4 regions of the Guptibacillus sedimenti genome follow, and region 1 is predicted to be linked to each of the others. Evidence: riboswitches for the same ligand, from Rfam matches in the RefSeq annotation. Region 1 holds a riboswitch; each other region holds the start of a gene.
The links. Region 1 has a riboswitch for S-adenosylmethionine ahead of PQ578_RS16635 (2,3-diketo-5-methylthiopentyl-1-phosphate enolase). Riboswitches for the same ligand answer to the same signal wherever they lie in the genome.
Positions count from the first base shown of each region.

Region 2: it holds a riboswitch for S-adenosylmethionine, as region 1 does, so the genes downstream of both, msrA (peptide-methionine (S)-S-oxide reductase MsrA) here and PQ578_RS16635 (2,3-diketo-5-methylthiopentyl-1-phosphate enolase) in region 1, are expected to answer to the same signal.
Region 3: it holds a riboswitch for S-adenosylmethionine, as region 1 does, so the genes downstream of both, PQ578_RS07040 (methionine biosynthesis PLP-dependent protein) here and PQ578_RS16635 (2,3-diketo-5-methylthiopentyl-1-phosphate enolase) in region 1, are expected to answer to the same signal.
Region 4: it holds a riboswitch for S-adenosylmethionine, as region 1 does, so the genes downstream of both, metX (homoserine O-acetyltransferase MetX) here and PQ578_RS16635 (2,3-diketo-5-methylthiopentyl-1-phosphate enolase) in region 1, are expected to answer to the same signal.

Region 1 is NZ_JAQQWV010000004.1:7,544-12,934, forward strand. It holds gene PQ578_RS16615 (GNAT family N-acetyltransferase) at 1-87, shown strand, start outside; gene PQ578_RS16620 (acireductone dioxygenase) at 135-668, opposite strand; gene PQ578_RS16625 (methylthioribulose 1-phosphate dehydratase) at 655-1,305, opposite strand; gene PQ578_RS16630 (2-hydroxy-3-keto-5-methylthiopentenyl-1-phosphate phosphatase) at 1,268-1,966, opposite strand; gene PQ578_RS16635 (2,3-diketo-5-methylthiopentyl-1-phosphate enolase) at 1,963-3,162, opposite strand; SAM riboswitch class I at 3,258-3,367, opposite strand; gene PQ578_RS16640 (pyridoxal phosphate-dependent aminotransferase) at 3,452-4,624, opposite strand; gene PQ578_RS16645 (carbon-nitrogen family hydrolase) at 4,727-5,391, shown strand, end outside.
Region 2 is NZ_JAQQWV010000003.1:404,608-409,998, forward strand. It holds gene PQ578_RS16395 (hypothetical protein) at 1-1,853, shown strand, start outside; gene msrA (peptide-methionine (S)-S-oxide reductase MsrA) at 1,895-2,545, opposite strand; SAM riboswitch class I at 2,646-2,760, opposite strand; gene PQ578_RS16405 (Na+/H+ antiporter NhaC family protein) at 2,841-4,244, opposite strand; gene fni (type 2 isopentenyl-diphosphate Delta-isomerase) at 4,327-5,370, opposite strand; gene PQ578_RS16415 (glycosyl-4,4'-diaponeurosporenoate acyltransferase CrtO family protein) at 5,351-5,391, opposite strand, start outside.
Region 3 is NZ_JAQQWV010000001.1:1,436,770-1,442,160, forward strand. It holds gene PQ578_RS07030 (bifunctional homocysteine S-methyltransferase/methylenetetrahydrofolate reductase) at 1-1,510, opposite strand, end outside; gene metC (cystathionine beta-lyase) at 1,507-2,700, opposite strand; gene PQ578_RS07040 (methionine biosynthesis PLP-dependent protein) at 2,690-3,817, opposite strand; SAM riboswitch class I at 3,892-4,002, opposite strand; gene PQ578_RS07045 (DUF1189 domain-containing protein) at 4,097-4,894, opposite strand; gene PQ578_RS07050 (Na/Pi cotransporter family protein) at 5,132-5,391, shown strand, end outside.
Region 4 is NZ_JAQQWV010000001.1:795,444-800,834, reverse strand. It holds gene ilvE (branched-chain-amino-acid transaminase) at 1-275, opposite strand, end outside; gene PQ578_RS03895 (O-acetylhomoserine aminocarboxypropyltransferase/cysteine synthase family protein) at 1,058-2,356, opposite strand; gene metX (homoserine O-acetyltransferase MetX) at 2,358-3,443, opposite strand; SAM riboswitch class I at 3,539-3,649, opposite strand; gene PQ578_RS03885 (TlpA disulfide reductase family protein) at 3,831-4,250, shown strand; gene PQ578_RS03880 (anti-sigma factor domain-containing protein) at 4,315-5,391, opposite strand, start outside.

The sequences.
Region 1 (5,391 bases):
AAAGAGACTGAAATTGCAGGAAAAAAACTTCTAGAATCGGCTTTTGGTTGGCCAGATCTAGAAGATTTGATTACGATTTGCACCTAAATATGGTTATAGAAAAGCGGCCGACGAACACACACGGCCGCTTTCTTTTAGTTTATACTTTGTTTCTCTTCATAAGGGTGGGCAACCCAGCCTGATGGGTCAATAAATAGACGAACAGCTACAACTTGACGATCATCCATTAATGTAAAGAAGTGCGGTGTATCCACCGGAACAGAGATCACATCGCCTGGATCTAATTCAACATCAAAATATCCGACGCTTCCTTTAATCACAAAAATCCCATGCCCAGCGGTAATTGCTCTTACTTCATCCTCCGTATGGACGTGCACTTGTTCGAATTTCTTCAGAATGGCATCTAGGTCTGGCGTTTCTTCAGAAAGAGCCACCACATCCCAGTTTCCGTATCCATTGCGTTCAGCTAGAGAACGAATTTCTTCATTAAATACAGTTAAAATTTCATTTTTTTGTTCTTCCGTTACAGTGCAATTACCTCTTAATTGTTCAGGAAGTTTTTCTACCTGCCACTGTTCATAAAGAACACCCTCTTGTTGTAGAAATGCACTTACAGCATCCCTTCCCTCAATTACTTCACCTGTATTTCTCACTTTAATTACCGCCATTTTTTCTTCCTCCCTCGCTTACTACTGATTGAAAGTTTCTTAATTTAAGATGATAACTAAATAAAAATTCAAATGCTTCGAGATACTTTTTGGCTTCAAAACCATCGCGTCCCCATACCGTAATGCCATGATTTTTCATTAATACAGCTTTCGTTTCTCTAGTGATAGCATGAACAACATCCTGAGCAAGTAAAGAAAGGTCACTGGAGTTATCAATGATCGGAACGGTTATTCGATCATTTTGTCCCCAGAGCCCAAACGCTTTTATTAATTCAACACCCTGAAAAGTAACCTCCCCCTCTGTACTAAAAAGTTCAGAAATCACATTGTTATCCACTGTGTGGACGTGCAAACAACATCCGGCATTTGTTTTTTGATAGATGGCCTGATGAACAATTGTTTCAGCAGATGGTTTTAAAGAAGTTTTTTCGATTGCCTGCCCATCACGGTCGACCAATATGAAATCTTCTTCCGTTCGTTTTCTTTTATCTTTACCACTTGCGGTGACAAGAAACTGTAGCGGCTCCTCACTTACTTTGATCGAGAGATTGCCGCTTGTTCCCGGAAACCAATCACGACCTGCTAACTCATCTTTGATATCAGCGAGTTCGTTCCAACGTTTCTGAATGATGCTCATCATATCCCTCCTTTTCTTCCATCAATTTTCGAACGATATCATCGAACGACTCAAACGGAACTGCAGGAATGGACAGTTCTTTACACTTCTCTGCTAAGTAATCTCTTGCAAAGACTTGGTCTGCCTGTTTAGCTGCCTCTAGATCCGTTATAGAGTCACCGATCACAATTTTTCGGTAGGTATCTCCATCAAACTGTTTTAAGATACCTGGCTTGCAGCATCCGCAATCGTTTGTACAATCATCATCACAAGAGTATGGCCAAGTAATCGTGATCGTTTCGTTCGTAAAATCGCTCCCATTGCAGAAAATGTTCTCTTCCGGTATTTCAAATGGGTTTAGAAGCGGATAGACAAAAAAATCAATTCCTCCACTTACAACGTAAAGCTGGATACCTTCTCGTTTTGTATAATGAACAAACTCAGCAAATCCCTGTCTAATCTCGGTTGTAGCTAATAAATAATCAAGCAAATCATTCTTTCGGCTGGAAGGAATCAAATGAAACATCTGCCCCACACCTTCCCGAATGGATAGGTTCTGCGCTAAAATATTATCTTTTATTTGCTCCCATTCTTTCGGAGCAAAACGTTTCATTAAGGAAACGATATTATCGCTATTTGTAATCGTGCCATCAAAATCACAAAATATAACCGGCTTTTTCATCGAACCACCTCTGTGCTCCCCCACTTTGTAAGTGCTTGGTGAAGTGCCTCACTATTAAGCGATGCCTCTTCGAGAGTTTGATTTGTTAGAACGGCTTCAATCGCATCTCGGAATGCTTTTCCTCCAGAAGCGGCTCCTCCTGGATGCCCATGAACGCCTCCTCCTGCGTTAATAACACTATCCTTTCCAAAGTCCTGAAGTAAGAGTGGAACCAATCCTGGATGGATGCCTGCTGAAGGAACTGGAAATGTCTTGTTCAGCTGATTCTCTTTCGTCAGAGCTAGGGCTGTTGCGAGTGCTTCGTTTCGATTTAACGCCATGCTTCCGTAAGGGGAGGGAAAAAGAGAGAAATCAGCTCCAGCGGTTCGAAGCAATTTTCCAAGTAAAAGTGAATAACTTATTCCATACGTGCTTGATGCAGCCATAGCCCCTGAAAAAGAAGGATGAGCCATGATCGGAACCGAGATATCCTTATCCTCTGCGAGAGACTGCAGGACATCTAAACCATATGTAAAAACATTAAACAAAAGGGCATCAGCACCTAATTCAATCGCGCGTTTTGCTCGATCTTTCAACTTGTCCGTTCTTCCGGATAAATTAACTGCATATCGTGTGCGTTTCCCTGTCACTTCTGACGTCTGATCGAGCACTTTTTTTAAAGCGGGAACACGCTTTTCAAGAGGTGACAACTCATTTTCAAAAAGAATTTCATCATCCTTTACAAAATCAACTCTCCCTAGGGCTTGTGCCTGCATTTGTTGTTCTAACTCATGCAATGGCTTTCCAATCACCCCTTTAAAAATACTCATCACAAGTGGTCGATCATGCACATTTGCAAGTTTGCGGATGCCATCTATACCATACGCTGGTCCCGGAAATGCTTGAACCAACTCATTTGAAAAATCTAAATCAATAAGTTTAATTTCTCCATCAAGAGAAAGTTTGCCGAAAACGGTTGTTAAAATCGCCGGTAGATCAGCACTGAAATTAATGGCTGGATAGGAGATAACGATAATCCCTTTACCTTCTCTCTCCTCAACCCGAACGACTTCCCCTTTATGTTTTTGTAACTGTTCTTTTTCTAATAAAGGTAGATTCGTCCATGTCCCCACGGTTAAACCGAGAGCGATTGATTCGGCACGCTGGGCTAATTGATGATCATTATTTACAAGATAGGTAGCTATAAGACGGCTCATCACGTTCATTCCTTTCAGTCTTTACCTTTCAATTTTCGCTCATCACACAAAAAAGACCCCTTCACGAGGAAGAGGTCTTTATCACCATGCTCTTCCTCTTATCTTCCAGCTTTTGCTGCGAGAATTAGCACCGTGTCTTTAAGAAAACTTAAAAATCGGTTGCCGGGCTTCAAAGGGCTCGTCCCTCCACCTCTCTGGATAAGAGTATGCAATTATTCGTTTTTAGTAATTGATTTGAATTATGCCAGAGACAGGAAATTCTGTCAAACTGTTTTTTAATTTTTCTGAATCAAAAGAGATTAAGAGACTTAATTCGCTCAACTGCTTCTCTTAGCTTCTCTTCAGACGTTAATAGCCCCACTCGTACATAGCCCTCACCAAATTCTCCAAAGCCGTTTCCAGGTGCGACAACAATTTGGACGTTTTCAAGCAAGAAATCTGCAAAGCTTTCTGAAGTAAAAGATTCGGGTACTTTCAACCAGGCGAAAAACGATCCCGCAGGAGAAGTGACATTCCAACCAATGTCATGGAGTCCTTGAATGAGAACATTTCGTCTCGACTCATACGTATCGCGAAGTTCTTCTACACACTGCTGCGATCCAAGCAAAGCTTCAGCAGCGGCTTCTTGTACCGCACTAAATAGACTGACATAAAAATGATCCTGAAGGAGATTGATGCTCTCAACAACAGATTGATTTCCAACTGCAAATCCTACACGCCATCCCGCCATATTATATGTTTTGGAAAGGGTATAGATTTCAATTCCATTGTCTTTAGCACCCTCTGTTTCCAAAAAGCTAATCGGTCGCTCTCCATCAAACCCGATCGCACCGTAAGCAAAATCATGCACAACACAAATATCATTCGTCTCTGCAAAACTGACTGTTTCCTCAAAGAAGCGCTTCGTTGCAACAGCTGCAGTTGGGTTGTTGGGATAATTTAAAAACATCATTTTCGCTTTTTTTAATGAATCCTCTGGAATCGCATCATAGTCAGGTAAGAAATGATTTTTCTCAAGCAACGGCATCATCTGCATATCCGCTTCAGCCATCGCGACACCTGACCAATAATCAGGATAACCTGGGTCTGGAACGAGTGCCACATCACCTTTATTTAGTAAACATTGACTGACCTCGACAAGGCCTGCTTTTCCACCGAAAAGAACGGCAACTTCCTTCTCTGGATCAAGATTCACTCCAAATTCTCGCTGATAGAAATCAGCAGCAGCCTGCTTCAAGAAAGGCTGTCCTCGAAATGGCGGATATTTGTGATAGGAAGGGTTTTCAGCTGCCTTCTGCAAAGACTCGATAATATGATCGGGTGTTGGCTGATCAGGATTTCCCTGTCCAAGATTAATGATGTCATAACCCGCCTCTACATAGCGGTTTACTTTTCCAGCAAGCTTCGCAAAAAATTGTTCCGGTAGTCGTTTAAGTGCATCTGATGTTTGAAATTGTTTCAAAGAATCACATCCTGTTAAAATTTTCGTGAAATTCTAGTAAATTATGTTATCTTGGATACACAATCATGTAAAGCTTATTTTGTTAGCGAGGAGGAGAAGAAAATGAAAAAAATCGCTCTGTTGCAATTTGATATTGCGTTTGGAAACCCTGAAGAAAATTTCTCGAAAGTGAAAGAGCTTGTTACTAAGGCTGTTCATGACAAACCAGATATTATTGTTTTACCAGAACTGTGGTCGACTGGTTATGACTTATCGAGACTAGACGAAATTGGGGATGAAAATGCAGAAAAGTCAATTGCATTTCTTTCAGACCTAGCCAAAAAGAATAAGGTAAGTATAGTAGGTGGCTCAATTGCAAAGCAACACAATGATCACGTCACGAATACGATGCTCGTTTTCAATCGAGATGGGCAGCTTATCCATGAGTATAGCAAAGCCCATCTATTTCGGTTGATGAATGAAGAGAAATACCTCGTATCAGGAAATGAGAAAAGCCACTTCACACTCGAAGAACTCCCAAGTGCCGGATTCATCTGTTATGATATTCGCTTTCCAGAGTGGCTTCGCCTTCATGCCGTTGAAGGCGCACAAGTTTTGTTCGTTCCAGCCGAATGGCCGAAACAGCGCACGGACCATTGGCGATCCTTACTTATAAGCCGCGCTATTGAAAACCAATGTTACGTCATTGCTTGTAATCGTGTAGGAGAAGATCCAGACAATGCGTTTGGAGGACATTCTTTAATCATTGATCCGTGGGGAACGATTAT
Region 2 (5,391 bases), on a different contig from region 1:
CCTATCTCTTAGTTGCTATTGGCGTTATTACTGGAGCACTGTTTGGATACCCGCTAACAACTGGATTGAAGAAACCACTTTCAATCATCATGCTACTTTTAGGGTTTTTCGTAACAGGCATTTTCTGTTACTGGCTATTTACCCCTGGTACCTTGGATGAGCGCCTCGCCAACACCGTAGAGCCATTTTCCCCCGTCAGTCAAAACCCATCGGAATATGGTTCGCATGACGTAAACACTTTTACATATGGAAGTGGAACTGATAAGCAACGAGACGAATTCGGTAATGAAGTCGACCTCCAAACAAGGTCCGTTAACGCTTCAAGCATGATTGGAGAATGGTCTAAAGAACGGGAATGGTTTTGGGGCTTTAAAGATGCTAATGTTCCACTAAACGGCCGTGTATTTATGCCAGAAGGTGAGGGGCCTTTCCCACTCGTTCTTATCGTACATGGAAATCATAAAATGGAAGATTTTTCAGATGAAGGCTACAATTATTTAGGAGAGCTCCTTGCAAGTAGAGGGTTTTTGACCGTATCAGTTGATGAAAACTTCTTTAACTCCTCATGGTCAGGAGGTCTATCTGGAGATATTAATGGCCGAGCCTGGCTATTATTAAAGCACATTGAAGAAATTGAATCACTATCGACACAACAAGATACCCAATTTTTCAATAAAGTTGATATGGATCACATTGCATTAATTGGTCACTCTCGCGGGGGACAAGCAGCTATCCTTGCCGCAAAATTCAATGAACTTGATCGCTATCCAAACAATGCTAACATGCGTTTTGACTTTAACTACAAGATTGAAACCGTAATTGCACTGGCTCCAACCGATTATCAAACTCTCTCTGATCGTAAAATTGAAGTTGATGATGTAAACTATTTATTGCTTGGTGGTTCTTATGATAGTGACTTATCTGAATTTGAAGGAGATCGCCAATATAACGGTATTCAATTAACAGGTAGCGAAAATGCGATGAAATCGTCTCTTTATATTGATGGTGCTAATCATGGGCAATTTAACACCACCTGGGGAGAAAATGATACGTACTTCCCTTTTACATTATTATTAAATAAACAGCCTTTACTTGAAGGCAATGAGCAGCGTCAGATTGCAAGCACTTACGTATCCGGTTTTCTTGAAGCAACTCTTCATGAAGATGATCGTTATCAGCCAATGTTTGAGGATTATCGATATGCACTTGAGTGGTTACCGAAGACAACTTATATTAGTAAATACGAAGATCCCACTTACCATATTTTAAGTGATTTTGAGGAAGATGTGAACGTGCTAACCGCAACATCCCCTTATATTGATATAGAAGCCAATAGCTTTATTCAGTGGTATGAAGGGGAACTTGAATTTCGTAGAGATAAGGAAAGAGGAACTCACGGTGTGTTTTTGAAATGGGATCAATCCTATTCAAAAAATGCATCTTACTCACTAGATCTCACGAAACCGTTACAGGATCCATATAATTTCAAACCGAATAGCTCACTAACATTTACTGCAGCAAACGTATCGGAAGCAGAAGATCAACAGCCGGTTGATTTTAGGGTAACTTTAAGCTCGGCCAACGGTGAGTCATCCAGCGTATTATTAAGTGATATTATGCCAATGCACGGGGCACTCCCTATTCAGCATACAAAAACAAAATTTTTTGAAGAACGGCGTTACGGTGAACCTACCGAACCCGTACTTCAAACGTTTAACATTCCGATACAACTTTTCAATAAGGAAAACAGACTTCTGAAGCTAGATGAGATTGATTCCATCACGTTTGAGTTTAACGCCTCTCCAAAAGGAAAGATATTTCTTGATCAAATCGGTGTAAACCAACCAAACTAAAAAAGCTTTTCCTCATACTATTGAGGAAAAGCTTTTTTGTGTTACGAAATTTTACATGAAGACTGTCCACGCTTAGCAAGATAACTTTGGTGATATTCGTCAGCACGATAAAATGAAGTGATTGGAACAATTTGAGTGACAACAGGCTTCTTAAAACGCCCGGAACGCTCAAGATTTTCTTTTGCAATTAATGCAATTTCTGCCTGCTCATTCGAATGGAAAAAGATCGCTGAGCGATAGCGGGTTCCAATATCTTCTCCCTGTCTATTTAAAGAAGTTGGGTTATGATTTTCAAAAAACACTTCCACAAGCTCTTCATAAGAAATGAGGGAAGGATCGTATTCAACTTGCACGGATTCTGCATGACCTGTTAACTCAGAATAAACATCTTCATACGTAGGGTTAATTGTTTCACCACCAGTAAACCCTGCTGATGTCGAAATAACGCCGTTTAATTGTTGAAATAGTGCTTCTACACCCCAAAAGCACCCTGCTGCAAATGTTGCTTGCTCCACTTTGACCACTCCGTTTCCAGTTATCGTATTGATTTTTTCAGATCGAACATATATGTTTTCCAGTTCATTTAGTGTTAACATATAAAGCTGTTTTTCACCCTTCTTATAAATTCCTTTTTGAAGAAGGCTTTTAATAAGCTGCTGTTTTCTAGTGTCGTTATCCATTAGTGTATGCAAGATCGTTCACTCCCTCTACTAAAACAATTTTCCAGATGAGAATGCATACAAAAAACCCTCATCTGCCCGAACAGAAGAGGGTTTGGATAATCCGAGCCTCTTCTCATTTTCCGACTTTCGCCGCAGGAATTGGCACGGTTCCGCATGAACAAAATGTTCATTGGTCCGTTGCCGAGGTATCTAAGGGCCAGTCCCTCCACCTCTCTGAATAAGAAGATCCTTTAAATAAAGGATTATTAAGTTAATCTCAATAATAAATGGTATTAAAACAGTTGTCAATAGAAAAGTGCTCAAGCTAGATTACAAAAGAAATAATAAAATATCCTACTGCAGCCGTCCCTGCTGCAATAAGAGCAGGAGTTAGCTTAAATTTAGCATATGTCATTGGGTTTAACTTTAAAATTCTCGCTATTGTATTCGTATTATCACTTAACGGTGAAGAAAAAGCCCCAAATGTCCCACTAGCAAATACGGCTCCAATGACCAGAGGAAGATCGGTTCCGGTTGAATAGCCTAACGAAATACCAAGCGGCATTAAAATTCCCCAAGTTCCCCACGACGAACCAATGAAATACGAAATAAACGCACCTACAAGAAATAAAACAGGCGGGACGAATAACGATGGAATCCAATCAAGATTAGAGGTGACAAATGTCGAAAAACCAAGCGCCTCAGTTGATGACGCTAGCCCCCACACAACCGTTAACAATACGATCACTGGCATCATTTCATTTCCTCCCTCAATAAAGAAAGTCACGAGTTCCTTTAATGAGAAACGCTGGAATAAATAAAAAAGGAATGTAAGTAGTACCGTTGTTAATAGAGCAAATACCATGGCATCAAGCACATCCGCCTCGATGAATGCTTGAAGTAAGGAGGTAAAGCCTTTTTCATACCCACTCCAATACGTAAGAAAAAGAGTTAACAGTATGACTCCTCCAAGCGGCAGTAATAAGTTGAACGGTTTTTGGGGAAGGTCTTTTGCTACGGCTGGATGACAGTCCTCCCACTGATCATCTAGCTCCTTCTCTTGATTCCCTGCATCAGTCGCTTGTTTTTTACTGTGATGAAAAAAACTTAAATAAAAGCCGATTAGAATGATACTGATGGAAAAAAAGTTATACGGAATACTTTGAAGAAAATAGCGATAACCATCACCTTCAATGCCTTCTGCTTTTAAAGAAAGCTGAACAACAGACGACATGTATCCAACAAAAGCAGTCGCAATTGGCATCAATACAATCACTGGAGTTGCAGTCGTCTCGATCACAAATCCAAGTTCCTGAGGAGTGATTTTCACTTTATTGAGGAGAGCTTTCATGATTGGTGCTACTGTTACAATACGAAAGCTCGGAGCGCTAAAGGTTCCAATTGTCGAGATCCAAGTAAGAAACAATGCACCTTTTTTTGTATTGATTTTCGAAGAGGCTAGATGAACAAACCCTTTAATTCCACCTGTATATTTCATTAATCCAATTAACCCGGTAAACATATAGAGAAAAAGAACGATTTTAACGTTATTCTCATCTTTAAGACCACTCATGATAAACTCATAAAACTGCTGTAAACCACTAATTACGCCCGGTTTATAAATAAATGAGGCCGTTAACAGTCCTGCTGTAAGACCTGGAATCACTAGCTTAGTTTTGATCGCAACCACTATCACTACGATAAAAGGAAACACAGATAACCAATCCAATAAGTTCGCCCTCCTTCTGCTCTAGTTTGCACGCTAGAAGGCGACCTATACAAAAACAAAAAAGCCAGAGCCTGGGCCCTGACTATTTCTTACGTAATGCGCTATTGTATTTTAACCTGTTAATAGACGAAGCACCAATCCCAAACATAGCAGTTCGTAATTCAAATTCAATTCGTTTCAATTGTTCTGAGAGCGCTTCTTCAGTGTCATTTACGGCATTTTCAAGTAATGCCCTTCCAAATCCAGAAACATCTGCACCGAGGGCGATTGCTTTCGCTGCGTCCACACCGTTTTTTAGCCCTCCACTTGCAATCATTGGTACATCAGGGTGCTGCTTTCGCACATCAATGATACAATCTGCGGTTGGGTTCCCCCAATCCTCAAAAGCCTTCGCAGCTTGCCTGCGCATCGTTTGATGAGAACGATAGCTTTCAACTTGAATCCACGACGTTCCGCCCGCCCCTGCAACATCGATAAAGCTGGCCCCAGCGCTAATCAGGCGCTGAGCTGTCTTCGCATCAATCCCCATACCAACTTCCTTAATTCCAAGCGGAACAGGAATCGCCTTTGCTACTTCACGAATTTTAACAATTAAATCCTGGAAATCGGTGTCGCCTTCTGGTTGAAACACTTCTTGTAGTGGATTTAAATGAAGCAACAGCGCATCAGCTTGAATTAAATCAATGGCTCGCTTACATTCTTCAATGGTAAAACCGTAATTAAGTTGTACAGCCCCAATATTAGCTAGGACCGGGATAGTTGGTGCATATTTTCTCACATCAAAGGAATATACGGATTTGGATTCTTGAATCGCTGCACGCATCGATCCTACTCCAAGTGCCCAGCCATGTGCTTCAGCAGCTTTGGCAAGACGCTTATTTATTTCCCATGCTCGTTCAGTGCCGCCAGTCATTGAGCTTATAAGAAATGGCGTGTTTAATTTTTTATTTAGAAAAGAAGTAGAGATATCCACTTCATCATAAGCAATCTCAGGTAATGGATTGTGTTTAAAACGATAGCGTTCTAGTCCTGTCGTTAATCCTGCCCCTTCAACTTCTTCTGTAAGACAGATGTCGATATGCTCGTTTTTTCGTTTTTCTGTTTGCTCAAACCCCAAATGTTCCAATGGAATTCCCCCTGCGCTGCT
Region 3 (5,391 bases), on a different contig from region 1:
CTAGTAACTGTTCTTCACTGTAAATGGGCTGACTGATAAAATAATCCGCTCCACACTTCTGTTTTTTTTCAAGTCGTTCGACAGCGCGATCTAGATGGCGTACATTCGGATTAAAGGCGGCTGCTATTGAAAATGAAGTTTTAATTCCAAGTGATTTACCAGAATAAGAACGTCCTTGATTAAATTGTTTCATTAAACGAATTAGGTCAAATGATGAGACGTCGTAAACCGAAGTAGCGCCAGGGAAATCGCCGATTTTAGTAGGGTCGCCTGTTACGGCAAGAACTTGATTAATTCCAAGTGTATGAAGCCCCATTAAATGGGATTGTAAGCCAATTAAATTCCGATCACGACAGGCAACATGAACAAGTGGTCGAACATTATGCTGAGCTTTAATCGTAGAAGCCATGGCGGTATTGCAAATTCGCGGTGAGGCAAGAGAGTTATCAGCCAGCGTAATCGCATCAACGCCAACTTCTTGTAGCGCTTTTGTTCCCTCAAGATATTTATCAATCGATAATTTCTTTGGAGGGTCGAGCTCAACGATAACAGATCGCTGTTTTCTTGCTATTTCATGTAAGTGAGGGAGCCTTTCTTCCTCAAAATCGATGATCCCAGCCTCTTTTTCGTTAACGGTTACTTCTTTCGTTGTAATAGGTTTTAAACCCTTTAGTGCATTAGCTGCAGCAGCTATATGCTCAGGGGTTGTGCCGCAGCAACCACCAATAAGTCTAACGCCTTGTTGACGTAGGGCTTCTGCGCTTTGTTTGAAATAGTCTGGCGCGGTAGGATAAACAAGACGTCCCTCTTCATAATCAGGTAAACTAGCGTTAGGATAGGCAGAAAGAAAACGACCTGAGAGAGGCACTTGTTCTAATGATTGAATCATATGATAAGGGCCGAGTCTGCAGTTAACGCCTATTACATCCGCTCCGGCATTCTCAATCTGTTCTAAGGCAGCAGCAAGAGAAGTGCCATCTTGCAAAATGCCTGGCTCATGCATGGAAACTTGTGCAATTAAAGGCAAATCCGTTTCCTTTCGAGCTATTTTAAGTACGGTTATGATCTCTTCTAGATCGTAATACGTTTCCAATAAAAGACCATCGACTCCTTCTAATAGAAGGCAATATAGCTGTTCTCTAAAGCTACGCTTAATTTCATCAAGGGGAGTCGATCGTGTATTTATTCCTCGTATTCCTCCTATTGTCCCAAGAACGTAAGTAGAGTCTGTCGCAGCCTTTCGAGCGAGTTTAACGCCTTCCTTATTGATCTCTTTTACTAGATCTTCAAGTCCATATCGTGATAGCTTGCTATAGTTCGCGCCGTACGTATTGGTTTGAATCACATCTGAGCCGGCATGAATATAAGCTTGGTGAACATTTAATACTTGATCCGGATGTGAAAGATTCAGCGCTTCAAAACATTGGTCGATGCCGTATGAATAAAGAAGGGTCCCCATCGCACCGTCACCAATCAAAATTTTGTGCTCGAGATCTTCAAGTAAGCTCATCCTTTAGCACCTCCGGCTGTAGGAGCGTAAAGTTTAGTAATGGCAGCAAAACCTTGTTTAAAGTCTTGAAGCAAATCATCAGCATTTTCAAGCCCCACAGATAAGCGTAACAAGCCATCTGTAATCCCGCGTTTGTTTCGTTCGGCAGCTGACATAGATGCATGAGACATTCTCGCTGGATAAGAGAGAATCGATTCAACCGCACCAAGACTAACAGCGTAAACTGGAAGTTGCACGTTCTTTGTAAACAATCGAACCGCGTTTTCATCAGGTAGTCGAAAAGAAAGAACAGCCCCAGGACCCGCTGCTTGGTAAAGGTGAGTCGAATGTCCCTGATGGAAAGAGAACCCAGGATAATAAACTTCTTCTACAAGCGGCTCTTTAAGGAGTGCATGAGCAAGCCGGAAAGCCGATCTTGAAGATTGATCGAGCCGACAATGTAATGTTTTTAATCCGCGAAGAACTAACCAGGAATCATGAGCACTTAAAATGGATCCGAAAGAGTTTTGCAAAAAAGCAAGGTTTTCGCCCAGCTTTTCATTTTTAACTGCGGCAAGACCTGCAACAACATCGCTATGTCCTGCAATAAATTTTGTGGCACTATGAAGAACGATATCCGCGCCGAAGTCCAGTGGTCTTTGGAGGGCAGGTGTCATGAAGGTGTTATCAACGAACGTTAAACAATGATTCGCTTTCGCTAATTTAACGACGGCTTGAATATCAGTCACTTTAAGTAACGGATTAGAAGGTGTCTCGATGTAGATCACTTTTGTATTGGATTGAATCCCGTTCGCAACTTTATTTAAATCAGTCATATCGACAAAAGTATGACTAATTCCAAATCTGCAGAGAACATCGTGGATCATCCGATACGTCCCGCCATAAACATCTTCTGAAATCAAAACATGGTCATTTTGTGAAAGGAGCATAAAAGAAGTAGCGATAGCGGCCATACCAGAAGCAAATGCAAACCCTCTAACGCCACCTTCAAGGTCTGCAATCGTTTCTTCTAGAGCTTCACGGGTAGGGTTACCAGAGCGACTGTAATCATATTTTCCGGGCTGATCAAAATCCAATTGATGAAAGGTAGATGCTTGTTGAATTGGAACACTGACGGCTCCTGTGCTTTTATCAAATTTATGTTCGTTGTGAAGAAGTTTTGTTTGAAATGTATATGAATTAGTCGTCATGTCGCACACCATCCTCTTTGAAAATTGCTAGCGTTTGATCTAGATCTTTCACTAAATCGTTGATTTGTTCAATTCCTACTGAAAATCTGAGAAGTCGATTACAAACACCTTTCTCGAGTCTGATCTTTTCTGGGATATCGGCGTGTGTTTGTGTGGCTGGATAAGTAATAAAGCTCTCAACGCCTCCAAGACTTTCCGCAAAGGTAATCAGTTTCAAATTCCTTAGAAATGGATCAACCCATGCTTCAGACTGTAATCGAAACGACAGCATACCGCCTTTTTCAGGATAGAAGACGTCAGTTATTGCGTCGTGATTTCTTAAGTATGTTGCGATGGCTCGAGCATTCTCCTCATGTTGCTTTAGTCGAAGAGGTAATGTCTTCATTCCTCGAATGAGAAGCCAGGAGTCGAACGGAGAAAGAACCGCTCCAGCACCGTTTTGATATTGTTCAATCTCAGCACAGAGCTTTTCACCTTTGGCAATGACAAGTCCTGCAAGCACATCATTGTGACCCCCAAGGTATTTCGTTGCGCTATGAATAACAATATCAGCCCCTAGTAAAAGAGGGTTTTGTAGAAGAGGAGTGAATAACGTATTGTCTACGATTGACAATAAATTGTATGTCTTGGCAATCGTCACAATCTCTTCAACATCGGTTAACTTCATTAGGGGATTTGAAGGGTTTTCGATAAAGATTGCCCTAGTAGACAGAGTTATTAATGGTGCGATGCTATCAATATTTTGGCTGTCAAAATAGGTGAATGATATGTTGAAATGCTTTTCTGCGTGAGCAAATAATCGATATGTGCCACCATATAGGTCATCTGAAACGAGTATATGATCTCCGGTTTTAAATAAAGATATAATTGATTGGATGGCGGCCATGCCGGAACTAAATGCGAAGCCCTGGTCACCATGTTCGAGTTCATTTACTGCAGACTCTAGAATCGAGCGAGTAGGGTTTTTTGTTCTTGAATAATCAAACCCTGTTGATTGCCCAATTCCTTCATGCCTATAGGAGGTGGAAAAATAAACAGGAGGATTTACAGCGCCTGTTTGTGGATCTGATTTATTACCTAGTTGAACAAGTAGCGTATTGTAATGGTTATTTGTCATAATCAATCTCCTTTTCATTAAGTAAGGGCAATAAAAAAAAGCCCTCTATAAGAAGAAGACTTTGGTTGCTCTTCTTCTTATCTTCCAAGTTGAATTCAACTTGCTGGAGTTAGCACCTTTCCAGAAAATATCCGGTGGTTGCTGAAGCTTCTTCGGGCCAGTCCCTCTGCTTCTCTTGATAAGAATTGAAAGTATATGGAATTTTAATGTGTCGCTTTTTACATAATCTACATTACTTTAAAGCGAAAATCAAGTGATTTGATAAAATAATCAAAATTTTTACTCAGGTGAATTAGGTCTTTCGTTCGTTACACGTTTTTTCGGAAGAGGAATTTCCTTAATGGTTAAGTAGAGTAGCATGATGGCTACAAACCAATAGAGAAGAAATCCAAATGGGACGGTTGTTTTTACTAAAGCCATAATAGTAAAGAAAAGGGTTGGAATCGTAGCGGAATAAACCGATAGGACCCAGAGTTGTTTATAAGATGCTTTTCTACCCGCGAGTGACTTTAATAATAAACCGATTGTCGCTAGAACGGTAATTCCGATAAATTTGAGGCCAGTCTGGAATAAATAGACGACAAAGATTAAGAGTGGGATAAAGATCGGGAGCAAGTTATCTAAATTTTGCGTGAGTTCACTTACATCTTGTTTTGTAAAAGTCATTGAACTGAAATTACTATAATTAAACTCTTGTCTTGTCCCACTATCCATTACGATAATTCGATCTTTTAGGAACGCAATAGCCGATTCATAGGAATCAACATCGTCGGGCTTTATTTCATCTGTAGCATCAAAAATAAACGTGTTTCCATCTTCTTTTTTTATAAGTGGTTCAGATTGGTCACTTTTTAGTGTGCCATCTTCTAAAGTAAATTCAGGTAAATCTCCCATATGTGTTTTAAGGTCTTCGTAAGCATTGGTAAACGAAACCGCGGTAATAATCCCTATAGGTACAGAAGAAAGTAGCATTAGGAGAAACACATACAATATCGGCTTCCCTAGTTTTTGAAAACGGAATCGCGCCATCATTTTTGGAGAAAATAAGCTATAATACAGTTGTTTAAAAACGTTCAAATTGAAAATCTCCTTTCTGGTATGTGAGGGTAATCCCACTAAACCAGTTTATCTTATATAAGTAGATGGGAACAATAAACTAGCTGAAACTTTCTTGAAACAAAATTGATTTCATCATAATATCATTACAATTCTATATTAACTCTTTACAAAGAGGGGAGCGATGTAGATAATAGACAAGGGACTTTGTTGAGTATTGTCGAAAAAAATAAAACATGAGTGCAAGGGGTTGAAATGATGGAACTCAACGTTCAGGAGATGATCTTTCAGTTTGTGGGAGGTCTTGGTATTTTCCTGTTTGGACTAAAGTATATGGGAGATGGCCTTCAACGATCTGCAGGTGATCGATTAAGAGACATTCTTGATCGCTTTACGACGAACCCATTTATGGGTGTGCTAGCCGGGATCATTGTTACGATTCTCATCCAAAGTAGTTCAGGGACAACGGTTTTAACAGTCGGTCTTGTTAATGCAGGATTTATGACTCTCAAGCAAGC
Region 4 (5,391 bases), on a different contig from region 1:
ATGCGAATATAGGCATCTTGAAGGTTATTTTTTTTCAGCGTCTGCACAATAATGTCAGTCATTTCCTCCATCGTGTGCGTTATTTTTAGCATAATTGAATGAGCTGAATCATAGAGGCGCTGCAGATGATGTTCTAACCTGAAGACATTCCCATCATACATGCGAATCCCTTCGAACACCCCGTCGCCATAGAGGAAGCCATGATCGTACACCGATACTTTGGCATCTTCTTTTTTCACAAATTTTCCGTTAAGGTAGATCCACTGTTCACTCACCTTGTTCACTCCTTTCTATGCGTTAAGTAGACGCAGTAAAGCGTTAGTGTCTAATGATAGGACCAATCATTTTCAAGGTCCTTGTTGTCGTTTTTGTTTGATTTATTAGAATACTTTGTTTGTTTAATTGAGGATTATATTACGCCGGTTTGGACGTAAGGTCAACACCTAAAAGCTAAGTTTTTTGATAATTATGATATATCAGTTTATTTGTAAACGCTTACAATCCTGTCGTGCGTGAGATTTGGTCACACGAAATTTTTTATTGTAAAATTAATAAAAGCGCTTACATGAAATCATTCTCTTGAACCAGTGTTCCAATGGTAAATTTCATACCTTTCTCAATTAAGTGAAAGAACTCCCTTTACAACTGCTAATTGTCAGCTCTTATCTAGCTCACGACGATAGACAGCTACCATTGCATAATTATTTAACCCCTTTTGTTTTCTACTTAAACCATTGCACTTGAATGATGCCGACATCTTAGCAAAAAGTGATCGATTTTATAATGCCTCCATTGAAAATACGTGCTTGGTTCCAACTTACTCAATGATCGATCTTTTCTTTCTATAGAAACCTTACGCATTTTGTTCATTTATGCAGAAGCATATTTATCAAATTCCATTATTAAAGTTGCATAGTTAATAGCTTACGTTACCTTTAAAGATGTTTATGAACATTTACAGTTGTCGTGTAATAGGCAAACTTTACTTGAACGAAAAATAGGAAACATGCAAAAAACCCTCTTCTAAATTGAGAAAAGGGTTTTCTACTAATATTTCTTAGACGCTAGCTTCGACTTTTGCTTTTGCGATCGCTTGATCTAAATCATCAATTAAATCATCAATGTGTTCAATTCCGACAGAGAGTCGAATCAGATCGTCTCTTACACCAGATGCCACTAGTTCATCAGTACTTAGTTGCTGATGAGTGGTACTTGCTGGATGGATAATTAAACTTTTCGCATCACCAACATTTGCCACGTGAGACCAGAGATCAACGGCATTGATAATCCCTGCACCTGTTTCACGACCTCCTTTAATGCCGAATACAACAACAGCACCGGCACCTTTCGGAAGATATTTGTGAACAAGTTGATGTGAAGGATGATCCTCTTCTTCAGGATAGCTCACCCATTCAACGGCCGGATTGTCTTTCAAATAAGAAACTAGCTTTCGCGTGTTAGCAATGTGCTCTTTCATGCGAACGTGTAGCGTTTCAACGCCAAGAGCTATTTGAAAAGCGTTAAATGGACTAAGCGCAGCACCCGTATCTCTTAGTAGCTGCACTCTTGCTTTAACAATGTACGCAGCTTCTGGGAGTGCTTCAGCAAAAACGATGCCGTGATACGTATGATCCGGCTCTGTGAATCCAGGAAATTTAGGGGAGTTCCAATCGAACTTTCCTCCATCAACGATGATACCTCCCATCGTTGAGCCATTTCCACCAAGCCACTTTGTCGCTGAATGAACGACGATATCTGCTCCGTGTTCAATTGGGCGGCACAAATAAGGTGTTGCAAACGTATTGTCAATAATCAGTGGTATGCCCGCATCATGTGCAATTTCAGCAACTTTTTCAATATCCAATACGTGAAGACCCGGATTCCCAATCGTTTCAGCAAAAATGGCTTTCGTGTTTGGTGTAATGGCTTGCCTAAAAGATTCCACATTTTCCGGGTCAACAAAGTTGGTTTTTATCCCATATTTCGGAAGTGTAGCAGAAAAGAGATTGTACGTTCCACCGTATAAAGTCGATGCTGAAACAATTTCATCTCCGCTATTTGCAACATTTAATATCGCCGTAGTAATGGCTGCCATACCACTTGCTAGTGCAAGTGCTCCAACGCCACCTTCAAGCTGAGCAATTCGTTCTTCAAGTGCTCCGACAGTTGGATTTCCAATCCTTGAATAGATGAACCCTTCTTCTTTTAATGCAAATAAATCAGCGGCATGGTCAGTATTGTCAAACCGATAAGCATTGGATTGATAGATTGGTAGTGCTCTAGCTCCCGTAGCAGGATCTGCTTGTAACCCTCCATGAATGCCAATCGTCTCTAAATGATATTTTTTATCTGCCATTTCACTTCACTCCTTCGATTTTGTTTATCATTGTAAGTTGTTCTTTTATAAGCGGTCCCCATTTATCAAACTCAACGAGAAACCCATCGTGACCAAATTTTGTATCGACAAGATAAAACTGAGAGGATGAGCCTTGTTGAAAAAGCTTTTCTAATTCATCTGGTGGATAAATCAGATCCCCTTTGAACCCAATTGCGAGTATGTTTGCTTTGAATCTTTTGTTTACTAAGGTAAGATTGCCTCTTTCAATGCCAATATCGTGGTTATCCATCGCCTTTAACAAATATAAGTAGCTATTTGCATCAAATCGGCTTACAAGCTTATTTCCTTGATAATGAAGATAGGATTCGACATCGTATTGTGGTTCTTTATGGCTAACTGAAGCCCCTTTAACGCCTCGACCGAATTTTTTTTGGAACATTTCATCCGTTCGATAGGAGACCATCCCAATCATTCTTGCGGTTGCAAGCCCAGATGTTGGAGCTTGATCACTACTATAGTAACCATTCCTCCAGTTCGGATCATTCGTAATCGCAAATCTAGAAATGGCATTATAAGCAATTCCATAGGCGTTCAGGGTTGGTGTGACGGCAAGTGGAATAAGATGATCCATCCAATCTGGATAGAGGAGCCCCCATTCAAGTACCTGCATCCCTCCAAGAGATCCACCAATGACAGCATGCAGGTGGTGAATACCAAGTTCCTCTAGCGCTTTTTTCTGAGAATGCACCATGTCTCTTACAGAAACAAACGGAAAATCGGCTTGGTAACGCTTCTGCGTAACTGGGTTGATCGATTGTGGTCCTGTCGAGCCATTACATCCCCCAAGGACATTGAATGTAATAACTTGAAAATCTGAAGTATCGATAGAAGCACCTTTCCCAATTAATCCTTTCCACCAGCCAGCTTCTTCATGACCGACTGTATACTGATTTCCTGTTAAAGCATGACAGACAAGAATCATTGGCGCTCCCCTAGGGCCCACACGTTCATAGGCAAGTTCGACGTCATGAAGTTCATTGCCAGATTCCAGCATTAACGAACCAATCGATACCGTCTGATCTTCGTATATCGTCTCTCTATCCAAACCCCTATCACTCCTTTCAAACAAATACTGCTTGTTTTTACTTAAAATAAAAAGCCTCTCTGAAAGACAGAGAGGCTTGATTTATTCATCAGCTCCGCTTATCTTTCAGGATTTCTCCTGCAGGATTTGGCACCTTTTCAAACCAGGATTGGTTTGACGGTTGCCGGGCTTCATAGGGCCAGTCCCTCCGCCTCTCTAGATAAGTAAGAATATTTCGTTTTTAATTAATTGTGTTTATTTTAGCAAGGTGGCGCATTAGTGTCAAACATTTTTCGGAATTTTTATTCTTTTGAACTCAGGGATAAAACAGTCTATGACCAGAAATCTTTCGTTAGAATGAACTTTTTGATAAGGTAACGATAGACCATTTAAAAGAGGTGAACAACTATGGAAGCACCCTTCTTTGCATTAGAGGATATGAATAGTGGCGACGTCATTCGCCTTACTGACTTTGTTGGAAAACCAGTGATGATAACGTTCTGGACATCCTGGTGTCCTGACTGTATGAAAGATATGCCGATGAAAGAACAATTTTACGACCATGCTGATCTCGAAAAGCTGGCCTTCTTAACAATAAATGTTACTGGACGAGAACGATCAGAGGAAGCGGGGAAAGAATTTACGATAAAAAACGACCTTCCTTTTCCTGTATTGCGTGACAATGGTCGAGAAACGTATGATGATTACGGATGTACTGGAGTTCCAACAACAGTTCTACTCGATAAAGATCATCAAATTGTTAAGGTTTTTAATGACCAATCTTCTTTCCTCGATATTGCGAAAGCTCTTCCATCCATCATGAAGTAAAAAAAAGCCAGAGGAATCCTTCTGGCTTAAATAATGGATATAAAATGAATAATAGCATGATGCTTCACGAATCTTTTTTCTTTTCTTCAGACTTGCCTTTATTATCTTCTGGGTCTTCTTTCTTTGGAGCTTTTTCGCTTTTCTTTTCCTCTTTGTCTTGCGCTTTTTCGTCTTTCTTCTCAGACTTTTCTTGAGCCTCATCGCTTTTTCTTTCAGCCTTTTCTTGTGCCTTCTCATCCTTATTTTCAGCTTTTTCTTGAGCTTTATCTATTTTACTATTTTGATTTGCAGCTTGCTTTTTTTCTCTTTCTTGTTCTTTTTCTACTTTAGTTTCCGTTTTTTTTTCTGCTTTATCTTGTTTATCTTTTTCATTTTGATCTTCTTTGTCATCTTTTTGTGTCTGCGTGCCACTAGATGAATTGGTTTTCTTTGACTCATTGGAATTAACATTATTCGATTGATTGTCTTTTGATTCAGGAACAGATTTTTGTTCAGGTTGTTTAAGGATAAGTTCTCCGTTTTCATCCTCTTGATCAGGTACTTTTTTGTCGTTTAATTGAACAACAGAATCTTCAATAGGTGTTGGCGTATCTTTCACTTTGGATTCATTAGGGTCTTCCGATTCTTTCCCCTCAGCGGCGGTCATACTTTCGGGTTGCATTTCATCCATCTTTTTCACAGATAGATTACGTACTTCGTCCATTGACAAAGAAGCTCCCCGATCAATGGCTGCGAGGTAGGCCATATATTTCCCTTGAGATATCCCATGTTCTATTGCTTTTTCGCGCATACTGTAATCAGCATCAAGAATAGTTGTAATGGCAACTGCTTGATTAACAAGTGCGTTATTCTTTTCTATACCTTGGATAACGGCTTCTAGATCCCCGGAGATCCCTTTACTTTCTTTTGCTTTAACGTTCGAAGCGACAATGAGTAATTCCCGATCTTCTTCTAGATAGCCTTCGTTATCGAGTTTCGAGACAAGTAATCCTCCAAATTCGCTAAGTGGCATATTCATTGTATCCCGTTCTAATTTCAACCCTTCACCGTCTGAATTCCATGCTTGATATTGAATAACTTCAAGATCAGAATTAACTCCAACCTCAATACTTGGATTGATATCAAAGCTTACATAGGCTGC